Regions from separate parts of the Exiguobacterium sp. s125 genome, predicted to be linked through region 2. Evidence: riboswitches for the same ligand, from Rfam matches in the RefSeq annotation. Region 2 holds a riboswitch; the other holds the start of a gene.
What was found. Region 2 has a riboswitch for thiamine pyrophosphate ahead of KNQ05_RS05140 (ECF transporter S component). Riboswitches for the same ligand answer to the same signal wherever they lie in the genome.

Region 1 (11,013 bases), 270 kb from region 2:
TAACGGATGACTTCGAGACGTTCTTCCGCCGTCAGTCGGTCCACCTTGTTCAAGAGAAGGATATCCGCAAACTCGACCTGGTCGACGAGCAAGTCAACGACTTCCCGGACGTCCTGTTCATCAACTGCCTGTTGCCGTTCAATTAGTGATTCGCCGGACTCAAAATCTTTCAGGAAACTGTACCCGTCGATGACCGTCACCATCGCATTGATTTTCGTCGCGTCCGTCAAATCGATTCGGCTGTCTTCATCGACGTACGTAAACGTTTGGGCAACCGGAATCGGTTCCGAGATCCCGCTTGATTCGATGACGATGCCATCCAGATCACCTTGGTCGACGAGGCGACGGACTTCAACTAATAGATCATCACGAAGCGTACAACAGATGCAACCGTTCGATAACGTCACGAACGACTCCTCCGTCCGTGAAAAGCCGGCCTTTTCAATCAATGCCGCATCGATATTGACTTCACTCATATCGTTGACGATGATGGCGAGCTTCCGCCCTGCCCGATTATGTAATAAATGATTCAAGACTGTTGTTTTTCCTGCACCGAGATAACCGGACAGGACCGTGATCGGAATGCGTGACATGTAAATCGTCCCCTTTATAAATCGTAATGATTACGTTTTAAATAGTAACGATTCCGATTTAGACTGTCAAGTCCCGAAAAATTAAAAAAATCACGACAACGACCGTCCGTTCATTCAAAAAACGTCGTCCGGATCAACTGGACGATTTTTTCGGCAGCCTCTTTTGAAAAACCGGCAATCGTGTAATGGTTCGTATTCGCAATCAGATGGAATCTCGCATCCGGCAAACTATCGGCAAACCGTTCATGAGCTGCATTGATCCGTTTCGTCAAATCTTTGTTCAGCCATTTTTCAGGCATCCCGCCCGCCCAATCAGAAGCTGACAATACAAGAACCGGCGGCGTCACATGCGGGACGAGCTGTAGAATCTGCTGATTGTTGTGTGCGACGGTGTCCCACTCGTCAAGCGTGCCCCGCCAGTGATGCGTCCGGCTCAACTGCCGCCACAGCGGGACACGGTCCGCTTCCGGAAGGCTTTTGAACATCCGCGCCCCGAGATTGTCCGGAATCAACCAGGTGAGAGGACGGATATGACTGAGGACATACAAAAAACGGTTCCACTTTTCCTGCATCCGCTCATACCAGTCCGGCAGTTCAACATCGACTTCCGGATGTGACGGATCGAGCAAGACGATGCCAACCGTCTCGTCCGGGCGACGGCGCCCGAGTTCGAGCGAGATATAGGCACCGAGCGAATGACCGATGAACAGAAACGGTCCGTCGATTGTGAGTACATCCAGGACGCGTCCGAGTTCAGCCGCCTGCTGACTAAAAAATCGTTTCGTTTTGCCGCGCGAGGACTTGCCGTACCCGAGCCGTGAATATTCAAAGACGCGTCCGAGCTGCAATAACTCGCCGCGCAACCAGCCCCACTGGTGGTGGTTCGACATCATCCCGTGATCAAGGATGAATGTGACTTCGCCCGTTCCCGTCAAGCGGGTGTCAAACCGTCCGTCAACCGTCTCAACAATCCGTTCCACTTTAATCCCCCCTTATTCAAATAACGCCAGCTCGATATCGTACCCGAGCAGATTTAAGTAATCAAACAATTGTGACCGGTGATGATACAAGTGGACGGCTGCTTCCACCAACCAACCGGACGAACTGTCTCTGACGCCCCAGTAGGTCGGTTCCGTCGCAAAACCACCCGCCAGCCGGTCTTGATAATACTGCCACGACTGGTCCAAGCGGTCGACAAGCTGACCGGTCGGCACCGGGATCGCATAAAACTGCGCCATCTCCTCTGCCGTCGCGCCGGTCGCAATCCGCAAATCCGCTTCGAGCAACACGGCAAGATGGGCGGCGACTTCATATACGGACCGCTTCCCCGCAATCGGTCGCTTCTGCCAATCGTCCGGTTGAATCACTTCCATCAATCGGCTTGTCGTCCGGACACCAACGGCGACGTGCCGTTGTAACGCCTGTTGCCACTCATCCACGGGACCACCACGTGAGCGCCCGGTGTTCCATTTCCTTGACGAACGCATCCTTACCGGCGATATAGGCACTGATGTCGACCGGATGCTGCTTCGCCAGTTGTTCCTTGATGTCGCTGTAAGCTGTCGCTTCTTGCGGATGCTGCCGTAAGTAATCGCGAAAGACGACATGACGCCTGATTTCCGGACTGCCGTCCGCATAGAGATGGATGTGATGCGTCCGCGCATCGCCGCCCTTGCGGTAGTAACGCCGTCCCGGCATGCCGAACTCGCCCATGACTTCGTAACCGAGTGCTTCCATCGCCGTGTCGAACGACTCAATCTCACCCAGCGTATCGACGACCGGTAAGATGTCGATAATCGGTTTTGCCGACAGTCCCGCGACCGATGTACTGCCGATATGATGGATGCCGCGCAACCGTTGCCCGAAAATCGAACGCAGTTGTGCCGCTTCCGTTTCAAACATTTCTGCCCACACCGTTTGATACGGTGTAACGATGACTTGTCTCATACCAATCCTCTCCTCTGCTATTTAGTATGCCAGTTCTTTAAACAAAAACAAAACGACCTCAAGCGTGCGAGGTCGTTTTCGTTCGGTTATTTTTTCGTGATGAAGTAACGGGATTGATCGAGACGATCCGATGCCGTATAGACATTCATCTTGTACGAACCTGTCGCAAGACCCGTCCGCATTTTCAAGACGTAGTTGCCGTGGTTGTCGGCGACGTCTTGAGCAATCAATTGATAGCCGCTGCTCGTTTTTTCGAACAGACGGACGATTTGACGTTTTTCGACTTTGCCCGTCAACGTCTTTTTACCTGTCCATTTTTTGACCGGGTAGGTGTTTTTAATCGTGAATGATGCTTTTTTCGTGACTTTGTGCGAGATATCCGTCGATTTGACCGTGTATGTCCCTGTCGTCAAACCGTTTTTGACTGGAATCTTAAAGCCGCTCGCTGTCGTTTTTGCTTTGGCAATTTTTGTCGACCCTTTGTACAGCGTGACATCAAGTCCTGCTGTCGCTTTACCCGTCAAGACCGTCGAACCGTAGACGGCTGATTTTTTATCGATCGCCGGTGTCGCGACGAAGCCTGTTCCGACCGTGACGGTTGCTGATTTCTTCATGAATCCGAGTTCCGAGACGACCGTCAGTTTGTCACGGAGCTTGACCGGACGAACCGTTACCGCATACTTTCCTGTTTCGTCAGCAGTCGCCGTTCCGAGAACCGTCGTTCCGAGTTTGACCGTAATCTTCGCTCCGGCAACAGCTGTTCCTGTGACGACTTTCGCTCCCGGTTTGACGGTTGCGACGTTAACATTGAAGTTTTTCATCGGCACGTTCATTTCGAACTTCAGGAACGTTCCCGTTTCACCGGCACGTGTCACGCCTGTATTCGTGATTCCTTCGTAACGTTTCGTATATGCTGCTGCCGCTTCCGCTGAATCGAAGTTGACCGTCATCGGTTTACTGGCAACAAGCGACCAGTTCGCATCGGCCTTATAGTCGACCGGCTGCTTGGCTTGGATGAAGTCTGAGATGACGTTCCGTGTTTCGTACGCTGACTTGTAGACGATGTTTTTTCCGCCACCAAGACCCGGGAACGACGCACTGCCTGCACGGTAGTTGTTTGTCGCGACGAGGAATTCCTGCTCACCCGTGATTTCCTTGCCTTCGTACTTGATGTCTTGGACACGACTCGCATCCGCGTTGACGACGACGCCGTTGTAGTCATACTTCGCCGGTTTCGTAATGTCGATTTCATACGTCAATCCGTCGAGGATATCGAAGTTGTAGCTGCGGAAATCCTTGTTCAATAAATCGGTTTGTTCGCCTGATACTTCATTAAATTGCCCGGCCGACATCTCGAGCCAGTTCTTGACGTCTTTGCCCGTCACCTTGACGACTTCAAGCGTGTTCGGATAGACATATAGATCGGCGACGTTCTTCAGTGCAATCGGGCCTTTTTTAATCAACGTGTAGTCTGCCGCGTTGACTTGATTGCGTCCGCCCGTTTTGAATGGTGCACCGGCAGATAAGAGTGGCAAATCTTTATATTTCGCGAGTTCCGCATTGTCTTTTAACTGTTTTTCGACGTACCATTTTTGAGCGTTCGTGACGAACTGGACGGAATCATCATCCTGGACGAGTGCAAAGAAACTTTGGATATCGTCGTTGATCGTTCCGACTTCCTGACGGATATAGTCGAGTGTTCCTTGATGCGACTTCTCGATCAGCTTGACAGCACCGGCATCAGCGACCGTCTCTTTCGTGACGTCAGCGAGTTTCGCAGATGACGTATCGACTGTCCACTTGCCGTCGACTTGTTTTAATTGCAGATCGATGACACCGACATTTTTCCCTTGTGTGTTCGCCATGACGACCGGTTTTCCGTTAATCAGCCCTTTTTCGGCATCGACGTTCGGTAACTTATTGAATGCCGAGTCAGCTGCCGGGAACTTTCCGTGCTGGTGACCGGTCATCAAGACATCGATGTCGGCCAGTTTCGATAAGGCATACCCGACGTTCTCATCGCCGTCTTTTTGGTCGATCGTATCCCCGATTCCGGAGTGGGCCAGCGCAACGACGACGTCCGCACCAGCGTCTTTTAGTTTTTTCGCCGTCGCTTTAGCGACCGGGATGATGGCTTCCGCCGTCACTTTACCGGTCAAGTTCCCCGCGTCCCACGCCATGATTTGTGGTGTGACGACACCGAAGACGCCGACTTTGATTGTTTTCGGTTGATTGTTTTGATCCATCACTTGCCGTTCAATGATTTGATAGTCTTTTCCGTCTTCATTGTATTCCGCGACGATTGGTTGTTTCGTCACGGCGTCGAGGACGTTCGAGTTGACGAACTTGATTGAACCGCTTGAAGCACTCATCGCTGACTTCAGGAAGTCGAGTCCGAAGTTGAACTCATGGTTACCGAGCGTGACGGCGTCGTAACCGAGGTATTCCATTAATTCATACATCGGGTGTTTGCCTTTGTTGCCTTGATCGTACTGATTTTTGACATAATCCCCGAACGGCGTGCCTTGGAGTGTGTCCCCGTTATCGAACAGGAAGCTGTTCGTTTCGCCGACGACGTTTTGTTGCTGTTTGATGACTGTCGCTGCTTTGACGAGACCGATCGACTCATCTTGCGCGTCTTTGAAGTAATCATAATTCATCGAGTTTGTATGTAAATCTGTTGTTTCTAGAAAACGTAGTTTGACGACACTGTCATCTGCTGCGAGTGTTTTGACTTGGATGACGGGTGCTAACATCGGTGCGATCAACGTGGTAGCGATAATAATTTTTGTAGCCTGTTTCATCTGGTTTCCCCCTAAGATATAAATGACTGCTCAATTAATTTAACACGCTTTGATTGTAGCTTATAGCCTCTTTGAATAGGTCGGACATCCGTCTTATTTAACCTTCTTAACTAATTCCACAAATTGGCTTTACATTAACCTTGAACCTTTACAAATTTACTTGTAAAAAAGAAAACCGCTCCCCGAACTTACGGGAAACGGTTTTCACCCTTCATCTATCACCATGATGCTGTCGTTTGATTGCGTAACCGATGAAACCGGCAATCAGTGCCAGTACCGTCGCATAGAGAATCGTCGTCACCGTCACCGTCTCTTGACTGAACCGGACGAGAGCCTCGTCCTGCCATAAGAGTGCAAACGATGTCCCCGTCAGCGAACAGATGAACCAGCTAATCAAACCGGTCGCAACAGCGAAAACGACGGGATCGTATATTTTCTTAAAGGCCCGGATGCTGACAAGGAGATAGACGACGAACGGGACAATCAGAAACAGCCAAAACGGGAACGGCTTATCCTGTTCGACTTGATCAGCGGCCGCCGCAAGGACGACATTTCGTGCCGTTCCGTAATCGACTGCGTCAAGCGTCAAACGCGTATTCGATAAATCGGGACGTTCTCCCCCGATGACAGTCAACAGTTGATTCGTGACGCGCTCGGCGTCGATTCGGTTGACGACGTCCTCCATCGATCGTTTCAACCGCGTCACGTCGGTTTCCCCGTTCAAAAACGTCACCGGGACATTTAATCTTGCACCAAGGACATTTGCCTTGTAGGTCACTTGACTGCCGTGCATCAAATCATACCAGCCGTCACTGCCTGCGTTTAAACTCGAAACAGTCAACCACGTCCGGGTCGAGGCGTCCCCCTCATATTTCGCTTCATCCGTCACCGTAAAGAACAGTTGTGCACTACTTGCGACCATCAGGATAATGATCGCAGCACGGGAGGCGGCTGACATACCGGACAGTTGTCGTGGATAAAACGCGAGATAAAACAGACCTGTCAAAAAGAGTAAAATGAAGATTCCGTTCCAGACGGTCGCTTGATCAATTGTCAGCACATCAATCCCGAGTGCTGTGTTGAACGTAAATGCAAACAAGACGAAACTCGCCGCTAAAAAGCTGATTGTTCGAATCGTCCAGGTCACACGCGTTGCGCCGATCCGTAAAACTAAGAATAAGATTAGGAATAGACCGATTCCGAAAATCGATAAGAATGGACTGCCATATTCGGCGCGGAAGGATAGCGGTTCCAAGACTTGATTGAGATCGATTCCGAAAACCGACAAGATGTTCCACGTATCATTTGCGCCAATCAGTTGATTCGTCAATCCCTCTTTGACGGCTTCCGGCAACGTGACAGCCATTCCGCTGATGAAAAACAGGAGGAACACGAGGGTCAATTCCAATGTCGTCCACGAGACGTCCGTGTCCTGCATCAGTTCGACGAACGCCTGATAATCGGCAGACTTCTCGATTTGTTGGACGAGAACGGTCATGACACCGAACAGGACGAGAAAACCAATACAAGCGAGTCCTATACCAAACAAGATATTGCGTAACATATGCGAGCGTTCCTTTCGCTGTTGCCTCCGCTCCATAAAAGCGCCTCCCCTTGACTAGATTGTTTGTATAGTTATTCCTGTTCCAGGTGATTTGAAAACGAATCTTCTGCAGTAAATACAAAAAGTAGCCCGTTCATGACGAACGGGCTACTTCCCAGACGCCGAACTCCGATTGGCAGGAACGCTTACTTTACGATTTTTTTCACGTCCGACTGCCCCACCTGAGCTAAACCAAAATGTTCCCGAAGCGTAGTCCCTTGATAGGCTTCTCTAAACAACCCTCTTTTTTGCAGTTCAGGAACGATCAGGTCTACAAAATCCTCTAAGCTTGACGGGAGTGACGGCGGCATCAGATTAAATCCGTCTGCGATACCCATTTCAAACCACAGCTCCATCTGATCGACGATTTCTTCCGGTGTACCTATCAGTGTCAGGTGTCCCCCACCAGCTGCCAGATAACCTAACAGTTCTCTTAGTGTAGGCTTTGTATCATCGATGATTTCAAGAATCGTTTTATAGCGTCCGACCGGTCCTGAAAACGCATCGACAGGCGGTAAGGACGGCACCGCTTTGTCAAGATCCCAATCAGAACAGTCCTGTTGCAAAAAGAAACTCAGTTGCTTCAAGGCATTCGCGACCGGTAATTTCTCATCCAGTTCGGCTTTCTTCGCCAGCGCCTCTTCCCGGGTTCGACCGACGTATGTAACCAATCCTGGAAAGATTTTAATCTGCCGCTCCGGTGACTCACTTTCTTTGATTTGTGTCTGTAGACTTTCCCGGAATGCTTTCGCTTGCTTTACATTCCACGACACCGAATAGACGGCATCCGCGTGCTTTGATGCAAGTGCAATCCCTTGGGCAGATGCACCCGCCTGCATCGCCACCGGCTTCCCTTGAGGACTACGCGGTGTAGACGAAGGACCTTTTACGTTGAAGTAGGTCCCGCTATGATGGATCGGTTGAATCTTTTCAGGATCAATTAACCGGTTGTCCGTCCGGCTCGAAAGGAAATCAGCTCGATCCCAGGATAAAAATAATTTTTCCATTACAGATGCAAATTCATCCGCCTTTTGATACCGTTCGTCCCTTGCAGGGAGCGCATCCATACTATGGTTTAACGCTTCCCAGTCCGTCATCGACGTCACCAGGTTCCAGCCGACACGCCCGTTCGTCACGTGATCAAGGCTTAACAGTTGTCTCGCCGCTGTATACGGATTTGAAAACGTACTCGATATCGTTGAAACTAACCCGATATGGCGGGTTACTTGAGAAATAGCGGTTAAATTGATTACAGGATCGAGCCAAAAGGCCGGTAGTTCAGTTGCGTTTGCAGCAGGAAAAGATTGATTGTCAGCAAAAAATACAGCATCCAGGCAGCCCGCTTCCGCTAGTTGAGCCAATCGCTGATAATAACCGCTCTCCCCGATTTCTTCAATCGCAGAATCCGGCATTAACCATGCCGCTTGATGATGGCCACAGCCGTACAATAAAACACCGATGTTTAACTGCTTCGTTTTCGTCATCTTTAGGTCCCTGACTCCTTTCTCCTGAGCGCTGACATCAGTTCATCGTCAATCCGCCATCTACGGTTAGATTTTGACCGGTAATGCCAGAGGCTGCTTCTGACGCTAAAAAGGCGACCAATTGCGCAACCTCTTCCGGCGTCGTCACTCTTTTTAACGGAGTTGATTGGGCAATCAATTCGAATACTTCAGCGGTCGTCACAGCACTGGCATCCGTCACTTTTAACAAGCCGCCGGAGACGACATTCACGTTTATGCCGTACTGTCCTAGCTCTGATGCAAGATTACGCGTAAAGCCGATCAACCCTGCTTTTGCCGTCGTATATTCGTGATAGGGAACTACCGGGTTTTGATACAGATTCGTGCCGATGCTGATGATGGTGCCGTTATTTCGTTCAATGAATTGCGGCAGAACACTTTGCACGACGTGGAACGCTGCTTTCAACGTGCCATCCAACTGTTTTTGATAATCTTCCCATTCCAAATCGATGAATGATTTTTGAGCGCGCGGATCGAACTTAAAATCGACTAAGGCATTATTGATTACGACATCGATTTGTCCGTAATGAGCTGTCGCTGACTGCATCAATGTCTCGACGTCTTCTCGCTTCGTGACATCCGCATACAGGGCAATGGCATGTTCTGCACCGAGCTCATTTACGAGTTCCTCTGCCGCATCCTTGCTCTTATAATAATTAATCACAACTTTAAACCCATTGTTCACCAATACTCTTGCAATCGTCGCGCCAAGTCCCCGACTGCTTCCCGTCACTACTACCGTTCTGTTCACTGTCTTCCACTCCTTCATCGTCTTTTGCAACTTAAATAGCGAAGTCGTAAACAAAAAAAGCGCAACTCTCCAAAAGGAAAGTTGCGCACGTCTAAATAATCACATAGCAAAAAACCGACAGACTGGTCTTCGCTGGTTTATTAGAGTCTACACTTCCCTACGCTAGTACGAACTAGTTCAGGTTCAAAGGGTTTGAGTATCTACTCATCTCAGTTTAGCAACACCCCTAGTGATTCTATTCAAGTTACCTTCACTTTAGCGGTCTTAGAAATATCTGTCAATAATGACAAGACAGTTTTATCGGTGTCTCTTCTGATTACGAACGAAAGCCTTGCCTCCGTCGACCGGAAGCAAGGCTCTTTTGAATTGCCATGATTTTTTTCTCTGTTATACGCCTTCGTACGCAAGCTCCATGATGTTCCGAAGTTCCGTCACGAGCGGCATTTTTGGATTCGCTGTCGTACATTGATCTTCGAATGCATCGACGGCCATCTTGTCGAGTTTTGCTTCAAAGTCGGCTTTTTTGATGCCTTGGGCTTTGAATGACATTTTGATGTTCAACTGTTGTCCGAGTTCTGTGATCGCTTGGATTAGTGATTCGACACCTTGTTCCGTTGTCGCTGCCGGTAGTCCGAGATAACGCGCGATTTCTGCGTACCGTTCATCAGCGATAAATGATTCATATTTCGGGAACGAAGCGAGTTTCGTCGGTTTCGCTGCATTGTAGCGGATGACGTGTGGCATCAGAATCGCATTCGTCCGACCGTGTGGCGTGTGGAACTCCCCACCGATTTTGTGCGCGATCGAGTGGTTAATCCCGAGGAAGGCATTGGCAAACGCCATTCCGGCCATCGTTGACGCATTGTGAACTTTTTCGCGTGCTTCGGCATCGTCACCATTCGCATAAGCGCGTGGCAAGTAGTCGAAGATCATCTTGATCGCTTTTAGCGCCAGTCCATCCGTATAGTCGTTCGCGAGGACGGAGACGAAGGCCTCTGTCGCATGTGTCAAGACGTCCATTCCGGTGTCTGCCGTGATTGATGCCGGGACCGTCATGACGAATTCCGGATCGATGATTGCGACGTCTGGTGTTAATGCATAGTCAGCAATCGGATACTTGACGTTTTTCTCTTTGTCCGTGATGACGGTAAACGGTGTGACTTCAGATCCTGTTCCGGACGTCGTCGGAATCGCGACGAACTTCGCTTTGTTACCGAGCGCCGGGAATTTATAGGCCCGTTTCCGGATATCGAGGAACTTTTGACGTAAGTTCGAGAACGTTTCGTTCGGTTGCTCGTAGAAGAGCCACATGCCTTTCGCTGCATCCATCGCTGATCCGCCACCGAGGGCGATGATCAAGTCCGGTTTGAAGTCGCGCATCGCTTGCGCTCCTGTCTGAACCGTTGCAACCGATGGATCCGGTTCGACTTGGTCGAAGATCCGGTAGCTGACGCCTGCCGGTAAGTTGCGGATGACTTTATCCGCGTAGCCGAACTCGACCATCGCTTGATCGGTGACGATCAACGCACGTGAGACATCTTGAATCGATTTCAAGTATTGGACTGAATTTTTTTCAAAGAAAATCTTTTCCGGTACTTTGAACCACTGCATGTTCACGCGTCGTCTCGCCACCTTCTTGACATTGAGTAGATGTTTCGCCGTTACGTTTTCAGAGACGGAGTTTTTCCCGTAAGAGCCGCAACCGAGTGTCAGTGATGGTGTCAATTCGTTATACAGATCACCAATCCCACCGTGTGCTGACGGGCTGTTGACGAGAATCCGGCAGGCTTTC
Region 2 (11,013 bases):
GTTGCAAGAAGGCATTGTCTTCATCCTCGTATGTTGTCTCATTTATGTCACCCAGCATTTTTTATTCTAATCAGTTGATCTGATAGGAATCGAGCAGTAAGTCCCGTGCTTCCGGCGTCAATTTAAAGCTGATTTTCCGCGTCCGGTCTTCAAGGTAGATATCCGTCTTTTTGACACGTCGATCGAGATAAATCCGATACTGTTGTGCTTGATCTCCGTTGAAGAGCGTCAAATAGGACCGCTCTGCGAGTTTTCCCTTTTTCTCCGCGACCTGACTTTGCTTGATCAATCCTGTCAACGTCTTCATTTCCTCGACGGATGTCATCAGGAATTCCTGCTCGCTCAATTCGTCATATGGCGTTTTTTGTGTGTAGTCGACCTTTGGAAACGGACGGTCATGAAAAACGGCATGGCGGGGGGACTCCGAACTGTCGTCGTCATCTGGTAGCAGCTTGATGCCTGGCGGTAGCTCGGACTCCTGTCTGACGGTCAACGTATAGCGCGACCGTTCTCCTGATGTCGTTGTTACCTGTAGCAATCCATACTCACCCCGACTGTTCGGTTCTGCCGGTGTAAAGCGTACCTTGACTGGTTTTTCCGCCTCGATAATCGGCGCTTCAAAAAGAAGATTGATCCCATCCGTCAGCAGGTGCGGACGAATCTGATGTCGGTCGTCCATGTACGTCTTATCAATAAATACGAAGTGCGGTATCCCGTGAGCAAACGGCGTCAATTCCATCACATTCGTGACGGTTGTTTCTTTCGTCTGATCATTCGTCGCCCGGATGACGAGGTATCCCGTCGTCGGCAGTGTCAACTGCATTTGCGACTTGCGAACATGATCGACCAGATGGCTGTACAGTTGACGATTTTTCGGATCAATGTTCTTGATTTCGATCTTTTTCACCGGTTTCTTCAAGGCTGAAGTTGAAAACGATTTTTGTTTTTTCGTTAACGAATGGAACGTCGGCAGATGCCGCATATCTTCACAATAAAGGTATGGTTGACCGTCCGCCTCGATATACGTCGCCCGCGTCCCTTCGATGAACAGTCCGATGTTGACGAGCGAGACGTAATAATGGTCACCCACGGTATACTGTTTTGGTGGCTTGACCTTTTTTTGATGACAGACTTCTTGAATCAGGCTCCCCAGTTTCGGATCGGCACTTTTAAAGTCGCTGACGTTTAACGTATCGTAAAGGTCCGGTACATAGCTGAACTGAACCGGTTCCGGATCTTCAGCACAGCCACTTAAGAATACGAGGCAGAGGGCCAACACGAACCGTATGCGCATATCTCATTCCCCCTCAATCTGTTCCGCGAGCTGTGCAGCCAGCTCACCTGACAATTTTGTACCTTTTTTCGAGGTTGTGTCTTGCAGGTAGACATCTGTTTTCTGGGCACGCTTTTTTAAATACACGGTGAACGTTTGTGTTTTCCCCTTGTCGACGAGTGTTAAATACTGAAGCGACGGTTTATTTCCTTGCGGTTGCTCGAGGGTGACCTGTTTCAGTTCGTTCGCGAGGGCAAGTGATAATTCATCCGGCATGATACCAATTTTGCGGATATTGCCTTCTTGCAGGGACTCGATCGTCGGATGGAGGAAACCTTCGATTCCGTCATTGCGTTCTTCATCGTCCATTTCGAATAACTTCACCTTCTGATAGACCGGTTGATAGCGTAAGGACAAGGTTTTTTCTTCTACATCGCCCAGCTCATTTTTTGCGCGTAACGTCACATACGGAATCGTTTGATTCGCCGTAAGTGTCTCCGGTAAGGGATGGTACGTCATGTCGACTTTTTCCTGATCATATGTCGTCATTACGATCCGGTCCTGCAGGTACCAACCGGGACTTTCGAAAGTAATCGAATGATATATCGCATTTGCTCCGTTCCCGCTCGGACGCGTCGTCAAATAAAAGTCTGTCGTCTGGTTGATGAACGAAGTCGGGACATCGACGAGCACGTGCTCTTTGTTGTTCTCTGTCAGGATGACGAGTATTTGTCCTGCAATCGGCATATGTAAGTTATGGAAGGGTGCGAGACGACGGCTGAAATCACCCTCTGTTTTCGCTTCACGATTTTGATCCGCATGGCGTGTCCGTTGTTTTTCCGTCACCGGGAAAAATGTCGGCGTCTGCAAGGGCGTTTTGTCCGTTCCTTGGTCTACCTTCACCCACGGATGGTCTTTTGCTTCGACCGGATGAATTTTTAATTGATGCGTATCCCGCGACCGGCAGGCGAGGTACAGGTTTTCTTTTTCAGCGAGATAAAAGACCTCGGTTTGAGCTCCATACATTTCAAGCGTTTTTAAGGAAAAGTACATCTCATATGTATTAAGGATCCGGTAGGATGAGGGCAGTGCCGTCGTCTTTTTATTCTTGCACGTTTTTAACAATTGTTTTTTCTCTTTCGTCGATACATCGTCTACGAATTGATGATCGGTAAAACGTTCGACTGACCAGTACGCCGGTACGGACTCAAGCTTCAATAAACGTTCTTGACCGCACCCGGTCAAGACGAGACTGCAGGCCAGTCCTAATGCCAGTGACCATGATTTAATGACAATCCCTCCCCGTCGTTTTCTACTTATTTTACCATATATTTTTCCATATTTTATCTATTTTTCATTTCACTTTAACCTTAAGATGTTAATAATCTATCAGAACGGGTAATACTCAATCATCACGAATTTCACTACTACACGGGGGTTATTCAAATGGGTACATTCATTCAAGCAGTTGACGGAACTAAAATTTATGTCGAAGATGTCGGTTCAGGACAACCGGTCGTCATGTTACACGGATGGCCAGCGAATAACAACATGTTCGAATATCAAAAGAATGCCTTGCTCGACGCCGGCTACCGTTACATCGGAGTTGATTACCGCGGCTACGGCAAATCGGATGCTCCAGCCAGCGGATATGATTATGCAACGATGGCATCTGACATCGATCAAGTCATCACGCAGCTCGAACTGAAAGACGCAGCGTTACTCGGCTTTTCAATGGGGGGCGGGATTGCGTTACGCTATCTCCTTAACCACGGATCGAGCAAAATCTCGAAATTGATTCTTGCGGGTGCTGCAGCTCCGGTCTTCACGCAACGGGAAGGGTACCCGTACGGGATGACAAAAGACGAAGTCGATGACTTGATTGCCGATACGAGAAAAGACCGTCCGGCGATGCTTGAAGGATTCGGAAAAATCTTCTTTGAACAAGACCATTCAGAACCGCTGACACAATGGTTCCACAACTTAAGTGTCGCAGCCTCTTCTCACGGCACGATTTTATCGGCAATCGCCTTGCGCGACGAAGACTTACGGGATGAATTGCAGCAGATTGACGTCGAGACGTTAATCATTCATGGCAAAAAAGATAAAGTCTGTCCGTTTGAATTTGCGGAAGAGATGCAAAAAGGAATCCCGAACTCACGGATCGAACCATTTGAAGAGAGCGGGCACGGGACAGTACTCGATGAACGCGAAAAATTCAACGATACATTACTTGCTTTCTTAAATAATCAAAGACACGAAAAACAGCCATCGTAAGTATGCGATGGCTGTTAAAGCTGTAGACAAACGGTTATGAAGCCTGAAAATTCTATATCGAGATGCGCTTCCCTGTCTCACCTCGTATTCAAAGCGGCAATCGTTCGCGGTTCTAAGCGATTCAAGACAGATTACGCTCTAAACCGTCTGCATATTTGGATTTATCTCACGGTATTCCCTAAAAAGCGTCACGTTTCGTTGACTCCTACGGGAAAAAGTGCGTTTTTAACGCACTTTCAGAGGCAGGCAAGACCCTGCTCGTTGTCCGTTAGGATCAAGGAGCAACGGCTTGCGCCTCGCCCGAGGAAAGCAACGAAAAAAGACGCTTGATTTCCTGATAGCACGTTGTCTACAGTCTGAAACAGCCATCGCAAGTATGTGATGGCTGTTTTTGTGTCTAGATTGAGGAATGAATACCTCTCTGTTTTAGGAGGTTCCACATGCAGACACCTTAGTGCACGTTCCGCCTTGAACCGAACACCCAGTTCATTCGAAATTCGAGTTCTTATGTCGTATAACTTTTGATGAACCGGCGATCGATCCATTGTTTCAAACGCCAGCTCAAATGATTCGTCTGATAGTGTCGTCCGTAAAGCAAGGTCCCTTGCTGATGTCCCATCGAAAGAATCGTCAAGTAACGCGTTTGCGGCCGGAACGTCCGCAAACGTTCCTGATTGACGAAACGAAGGAGATTCTCAAGCAAGACCGGTGCTTGCCGGACGGCGGTTACACCGTTCTTCGGTGTGTTCGGATATGCGGCGAGCGTCGCACAGTCGCCGACGGCAAACAGAGAAGGGTCCTCTAGCGACTGGAACGTCTCGTGGACGAGTAAAAACCCGCGGTCGTCACAATAGAGGCCGGATGCCTTAAACAAATCCAGCGCTGACGCGCCACCTAAAAACAGGACGGCATCTGCTTTAAATGATTGGCCCGACTGGAGCCGGACGGTTTGCTCATCAAGAGAGACGAACCGGTCGACGATGCGTGTCACGCCCAGCGTATCCAACCGGTCAAGGATGCTCGCTTCTGCCGGGTGTCCTGCGAGGAGCGGTTCATCATGGACGAGCGTGACCGGACAACCGTCCGATTGGAATGAGGCGGCCATCTCGATTGCAGCAGCACCGCTCCCGACGATGACGGGCGACGATGCCTCTTTAAACTGACGGAGCGCCTGATCGATTTGATAATTCGGCTTGATCGTGACGCGTGACGTCGCATCTGAGACATTCCAGTCATTCGAACCGATGTTACACGATACAACATCATAGGGAATGATTTGACCCGATTGACAGAAAACTTGTTTCGTTTGCGGATCGATTCGCGTGACACGGTCCTCCATCAATGTCTTTCCGTGACGCGCACAGAGTGCTTTGACATCGACCCGGGTCTCCTCGAGTCGATACGTGCCGTCCGCAAGACCGGAGAACATTCCTGAATAATACTGATAACGGGACGGGTTGATGACGATCCATTCAACATCCGGATGCGTTCCTTCCTTGATACATTCTAAATGGGCATGACCTGCCCCGACTAATACGATTCGTTTCAAACCTTCACCTACTTCTTTAAATTAACTGCTTCCGAAACTATGATTCCCTGAATCCGTCTGCGTTAATCTAATGAATGTCATAGGACAATCCGAAGCAAGCTCGCCACGAGACAAACGAGACAAAAAAACACTTGATCGTGACGCGTCACGACAGGACGGACATAATACGTCCGCTCGGCCTGAAACCGACGCGCTTCCATCGCAATCGCGATTTGTTCCGAACGGATGATACTGTTCGTAAAAAGCGGTAAACTGATGGCGAAAAACGTCTGCCATGGCCAAATCGAGTGCTGTTGCCGGACACGCCGTGCTTGACGGATTGTTCTTATTTCCTGCTGAAAGATCGGAATAAAACGAATCCCTGCTAAAAAGCCGTATGCGAGACGGTCCGGAAGGCGGCACTGATGAATCAGGCTCATGACGAACCGGGTTTGGTCGGTCGTCGCGATGAACGTCAAACTGAGGAAGACGAAGGCGAGCATCCGCAGTGCAATCAACCAGGCATGACCGATACTTTCTTCCGTGACGCGAAACCAACCGAATGACCAAACTTCCGTACTGCCTTTTCCGAAGGCTGCCATCATCCAAAATGTCAGCAAGAACAAGACGAGGTAGGGGGAGACCCGTTTGGCGAGCGTCAACAGTGACCAACCGGAGCAGCCCAATCCGACCGCAGCGAGTAAAAGTAAGGCTATCGTTTCGCGTAACGTCGGTGCCGCAATCAAGAGCACCATCACGTACAGGAGGGCACCGAGCTTGAGTGCCGGATTAATACGTGCGAGCGGGGAGTCGTTTTCCTGCACGACGTTTCACCTCCTCGAGTTGCTGATACAAATACGATAACGGACGAGAGAGTTGGTTATGCTCGAGTAACGTCTCGTCTTTAAACAAAGTGTCCGGTGTGCCGTCGAACTGAAGTCGCCCGTCACCAAGGACGAGGACCCGGTCGGCATACTGGTGGACCAGCTCCATGTCATGCGTCACCATGATCAGCGTCGTCCCGTTTAATCGCGCCTGCTCGAACATCTCGATGAGTTGACTTGTCGTCTCGGCATCTTGACCGAACGTCGGTTCATCGAGTAACAGGACGTCTTTTGGTTCTAACAACATCGTTGCGACGCTGAGCCGTCGCTTTTGACCCATGCTCAGGGCGAGGGGCGACTGACGGGCGACATGGGTTAACCGGTAGGATTGCAACGCCGTTTCAATCCGCTCCGGCGTCGGTGCATCCATGCTGATTACGAGCTCGTCTTCGACCGTCTGCTTGAGAAATTGGAGCTCTGGCTGTTGAAAGACGAATCCGACGTGTCGGTAATAGCTCCGACTTTTCCATGTCCGCAGTTCTTTTTCGAACAAGCGGACCGTACCGCCTTGCGCCGGAATCAATTTCGCCAGTGTTTCGAGCAACGTGCTTTTCCCGGCACCGTTCGATCCGACGACCATGATCCATTCTCCGGCGTGTGTTGCAAGCGACAGGTTATCGACAATCACTTGCTTACGGCGTCCTAACGCGGTGCGCGTCAGCGCGAACGTCGTGTCGTGCCGAACCGGAGGACGGTTGTTAGTCACTTTTCGTAACCGCCCCGCCTGGGAAGAAGCGGGGGGCACGGTTTCCAGTTCATACGGGTAGAGGAGCGGCGTCGCAATGCCGCGTCGTTCAAGTTCATCGCGATACTGACCGAAGACATCAAGCGGCGGACCATCGCGTAAAATCGTTCCGCCGTGATCGAAGACGAGCACCCGGTCACTGAACGTCACACAGCGGTCAAGCTGATGTTCAATCAGAACGAGCGTCAACGTCCGGTCGTGATGGAGTTCCTCAATCAGCTGCATCAAAACCCGATGTCCTGCCGGATCGAGTTGCGCCGTCGGTTCGTCAAGCAATAGAATATCCGGCTCAAGGGCTAGGACGCAGGCGAGGGCGAGTCGTTGTTTCATCCCTCCTGACAGTTGCATAATCGGTGTCGTCAGCGGCACATCAAGGCCGACACGTGCCAGTACGGCGTCAACCCGGTCATCCATCTGACTGCGGTCGACTGAGCGATTTTCAAGACTAAAGGCAACTTCCGCTCCGACGGTCTGCATGCAGAACTGGTCGTCCGGATTTTGAAAAAGGATTCCGACCGTCCCATTCGTTTTGCAGTGGCCGCTGACATCGGCTTCGATCGCGTCAGGTAATAAACCGGCGAGAACATGTAAAAACGTCGTTTTCCCACTGCCGCTCGGTCCGACGAGCAACGTCGTTTCCCCTTCGTGTAGCGTCACCGTCACCTTGTGCAGGACGTTGTCATGTTGCCCCGGATAGCGGACAGACAAGTCGTTACAATGAATCATGCTGCATCCGGCTTCCGCCGCTTACGCCCGATCGCATAACCGTTCAACGTCCCTGTCTTGACGAGCGCATCGACGATGACTTTCGCAAGTAATCCACCGAGCAATGCACCGCTGACGAGTTGAAGGGAAAACGTCAACAGAAGTGTCGTCGTCGTATAGTAGGCGAAACCATTGACGACAAGACTATAGACCATACTACCGATTGCGGCGAACATTCCGGATAGAACTAACGTCATTGTGTTGAACTTCCGGTATCCGAAGAGGGCAAAAGCGATTTCGGCACCGATTCCTTGAGCGAAACCAATCAATAAGGCCGATAATCCGAAGTGACTCCCCGTGAATAATTCGACAGCCGCGGCGACGACTTCTGCAATCAGTGCTGCCCCGGGCTTTTGAATGATGTAGGCGACAAGCGGACTCGCGATGACCCAAATCCCGAACATCCAGTTCGATCCGACCGGTCCGAAGATCGCGGAAATCGGTAACCACAATGTCGACCACCCTAAGTAGAGTACCCCGCAAGCAACCGACAACATCATCATGACGATGATTTCTTTCATTTTCCAACTGTTCATGTTCCTATCTCCCTTTGGCACAACCACCAGACAAACAAAAAGACCGCCCTCTATGAAAGAGAGCGGTCACTGAATCTGCAAACATGCAGAAAAATTGAACGAATTACCGCTCCACTTTCCTACGCTAGTATGAACTAGATCAGGTTCAAAGGGTCCGAAGTGAATCGTCTCAGCCAATGGGCTCCCCTAGTGGATGTGCATATAGTGTGTACGCTATTTACTGTACCGACTCTACCGACAGTTGTCAATACAGATAAAAACCCTCCGCGAGGGGAGGGTAAGAAAAATTATTCTTTTTCTTTCGTTTGTTCTTCAGTAGAAACTTCTTCTGTCGCTTCAGCTGGTTCTTCAGCATCTGCTTCTTCGAGATCCGCTTCAAGTGTCGATTCGACGACGGCAACGACTTGAATGTCACCTTCCGTAACGATACGGTATTCTTTTTCTTCCGGCAAATCCGAAACCGATAGAGAATCACCGAGGTTAAGATTTGTCACATCGACTTCGACGCGTTCCGGTAATTTATCTGGTGTAGCTGCAACTGTTACTTTAAAGAGTGTTTGTGAAAGATATCCACCAAGTTTTGCACCAGCCGCTTCGCCGACGAGGACGATATCTGTTTCGACTTCTGTTTCTTCATCCATTTTAACAGCGATGAATTCAACGTGCTTGATTGTTGGTGTGAAGATATCCATATCGAGTTTGTTGATCAGTGTGTTGACTTTTTTACCACCGATTTGAAGTGCAACAAGTGCATTCTCACCATGTTCGCGAACGACTTTGATCAATGCTTTTTCGTCAAAGGCAATCGGTGTACTTTCCACTTTGTAACCATACACGACACCAAGAGCTTTTCCTTCATGACGTAATTGCTTTCTAAGTGAGCGTGGGCGTACTTCGCGTTCTTCTACTTTTAATGTTACTGACATGTTCATTTCCCCCTTGAATTTGGTATAGCCCTCAAAAGGTAATGAAGAAAGGAGTGGAACGAATCGTTCCGGATCAAGACAGTGCATCGAATGCTATTTCAAATTGATTTCATAAAAATGAAGATCGAAGTGAGTGGTTAGCATTTCTCTCCCAGGTCATTACGCTGATATTGAGAAACATGTGGTTGTAAAAGCAACTCGCTGATGCGGTGCTATGATAGTTATACCCCTGTAACATTAAAAGCTAAACATCAACCGGCGAAAAAACGATAGCCAGAAACCTGTTCTCCCTAGAGCAGCAACGGTTTACATCATGTAAAGAAATCGGTGCCTTTCCTCTTATTCAAGCAATTGAACCATCTCATCGACCGATAACGCAAGTGACGCCGGTTGTTCAAGTATGTCCGTCACGAGTGTCGCTTTCCGTTCCTGCAGCTCGATGATTTTTTCTTCGATCGTGCCTTTCGTGATTAATTTAATGACTTCGACCGTCTGTGTTTGTCCCATCCGGTGTGCCCGGTCAGCCGCTTGCTGTTCGACAGCCGGATTCCACCAACTGTCATATAAGATGACAGTATCCGCCGTCGCCAGGTTCAGTCCGGTGCCGCCCGCCTTCAGTGAAATCAAAAACAGATCGACTTCGCCTGCATTAAAACGGTCGCAGCGTTCGAGACGCTCCGCAATCGGTGTATCCCCGCGCAGTTCGAAATGAGGGAGGTGCAACTCATGCAGGTCGTCCCGAATCAAATCGAGCATTTTTGTAAACTGTGAAAAAATTAAGATCCGTTTGCCTGCTGCCCGTTTTTCTTGAATCAAGGCGAGCAACCGGTCCCGTTTCGCCGACCGGCCGCGGTAGTTTTCGACGAACAGACGGGGATCGCAACAGATTTGCCGGAGCCGGGTCAATCCGGCGAGTAACTTCATCCGTTCTTCCGGTTTTGACTGATCAAGATGCTGTAACGTCTCGAGCTGTAACTTTGCCAAGTGGGCGGCATAGAGTTTTTTCTGACCCGCCGTCAGTTCCGTGTACTGATGGACGACTTGTTTCGCCGGCAACTGTTGCAAAACATCTTTTTTCGTCCGGCGCAGCAAAAACGGTTCGACGAATTGTTGGACGTCCCGTGCTGACCAGTCGAGAAACCGTTGCCGGTCCGGCAAGAGTGCCGGGAAGACGACGTCAAAGATTGACCAGAGATCAAGCGTCTTGTTTTCGAGCGGCGTCCCCGTCAAGGCAAACCGCCGCGTCGCCCACAGTTGTTTTAAGCTGACCGTCGTCTGCGACCGTGGATTCTTCAGATGTTGTGCTTCATCAAAAAAGATACAATCGTAATGGATCGTTTGATGATTTTTGATGTCGAGCCGGAGCGACGGGTAGGAGATGATGAGAATGACGTCGTCCGGCAAGTCTTCGAGCTGTCGTAAGCGCGACGCACGACTCCCGCTGAGCACACGGACGGTGCGTGTCGGAGCAAAGCGGTGCAGCTCTGCTGCCCAATTGTAGAGGAGTGACGCCGGGGCGACGATCAAGACACGTGCACTCGGGAGCGTTTCGATATAACCGATGGCTTGAATCGTTTTGCCGAGTCCCATCTCGTCCGCTAAGATGCCATGACAGTCGTGTGCCGCAAGACTCTTGAAGAAGCGGACGCCGTCTTGCTGATACGGCAAAAGTTGTGTCGCGAGCGGTTCCGGTAACGCCAGTCGTTCTGTTTTTCCGGCTTTCATCTCGAGCAATCGTTCCTTCAGTTGACTGTGGACCGTCAAGAAAGCAGCCGGGGTCAACAGGGCCAAGTTCGGCACGGCAGGAACGGTCAATTCCGCTTCAAGTAACGTCTGTTCCGTCGCTTCGACTTCCCGTAACAGCCGTTTGATTTGCGTGAAGGCACGGTCTTCAAGCGACAACAATTGTCCCGAACGTAAACGGTGGTACGTCTTTTGCGTCACGAGTGACGCGAGGACCGCCGACAGTTCTTGTTCTGAAATCCCGTCCATCGAAAACTTGAACGTCAACCAATCGAGTCGCTTCGTCACGTTGACTTCAATTTTCGGATGGAATGGACCGGGGAGCAATGCCGTTTT

Region 1: another riboswitch for thiamine pyrophosphate. It lies ahead of KNQ05_RS06775 (3-oxoacyl-ACP reductase); the one in region 2 lies ahead of KNQ05_RS05140 (ECF transporter S component).

The regions. Positions count from the first base shown of each region.
Region 1 is NZ_JACSMI010000001.1:1,317,284-1,328,296, forward strand. Features, by position in the region: gene KNQ05_RS06740 (GTP-binding protein) at 1-593, opposite strand, end outside; gene KNQ05_RS06745 (alpha/beta fold hydrolase) at 704-1,573, opposite strand; gene KNQ05_RS06750 (DinB family protein) at 1,586-2,032, opposite strand; gene KNQ05_RS06755 (GrpB family protein) at 2,025-2,540, opposite strand; gene KNQ05_RS06760 (bifunctional 2',3'-cyclic-nucleotide 2'-phosphodiesterase/3'-nucleotidase) at 2,627-5,344, opposite strand; gene KNQ05_RS06765 (hypothetical protein) at 5,556-6,944, opposite strand; gene KNQ05_RS06770 (LLM class flavin-dependent oxidoreductase) at 7,094-8,431, opposite strand; gene KNQ05_RS06775 (3-oxoacyl-ACP reductase) at 8,469-9,221, opposite strand; TPP riboswitch at 9,359-9,459, opposite strand; gene adhE (bifunctional acetaldehyde-CoA/alcohol dehydrogenase) at 9,609-11,013, opposite strand, start outside.
Region 2 is NZ_JACSMI010000001.1:1,048,149-1,059,161, reverse strand. Features, by position in the region: gene KNQ05_RS05175 (hypothetical protein) at 1-70, shown strand, start outside; gene KNQ05_RS05170 (hypothetical protein) at 71-1,294, opposite strand; gene KNQ05_RS05165 (hypothetical protein) at 1,298-2,518, opposite strand; gene KNQ05_RS05160 (alpha/beta fold hydrolase) at 2,720-3,550, shown strand; gene KNQ05_RS05155 (NAD(P)/FAD-dependent oxidoreductase) at 4,056-5,099, opposite strand; gene KNQ05_RS05150 (energy-coupling factor transporter transmembrane component T family protein) at 5,177-5,902, opposite strand; gene KNQ05_RS05145 (ABC transporter ATP-binding protein) at 5,868-7,433, opposite strand; gene KNQ05_RS05140 (ECF transporter S component) at 7,430-8,008, opposite strand; TPP riboswitch at 8,108-8,206, opposite strand; gene KNQ05_RS05135 (50S ribosomal protein L25/general stress protein Ctc) at 8,296-8,934, opposite strand; gene KNQ05_RS05130 (DEAD/DEAH box helicase) at 9,274-11,013, opposite strand, start outside.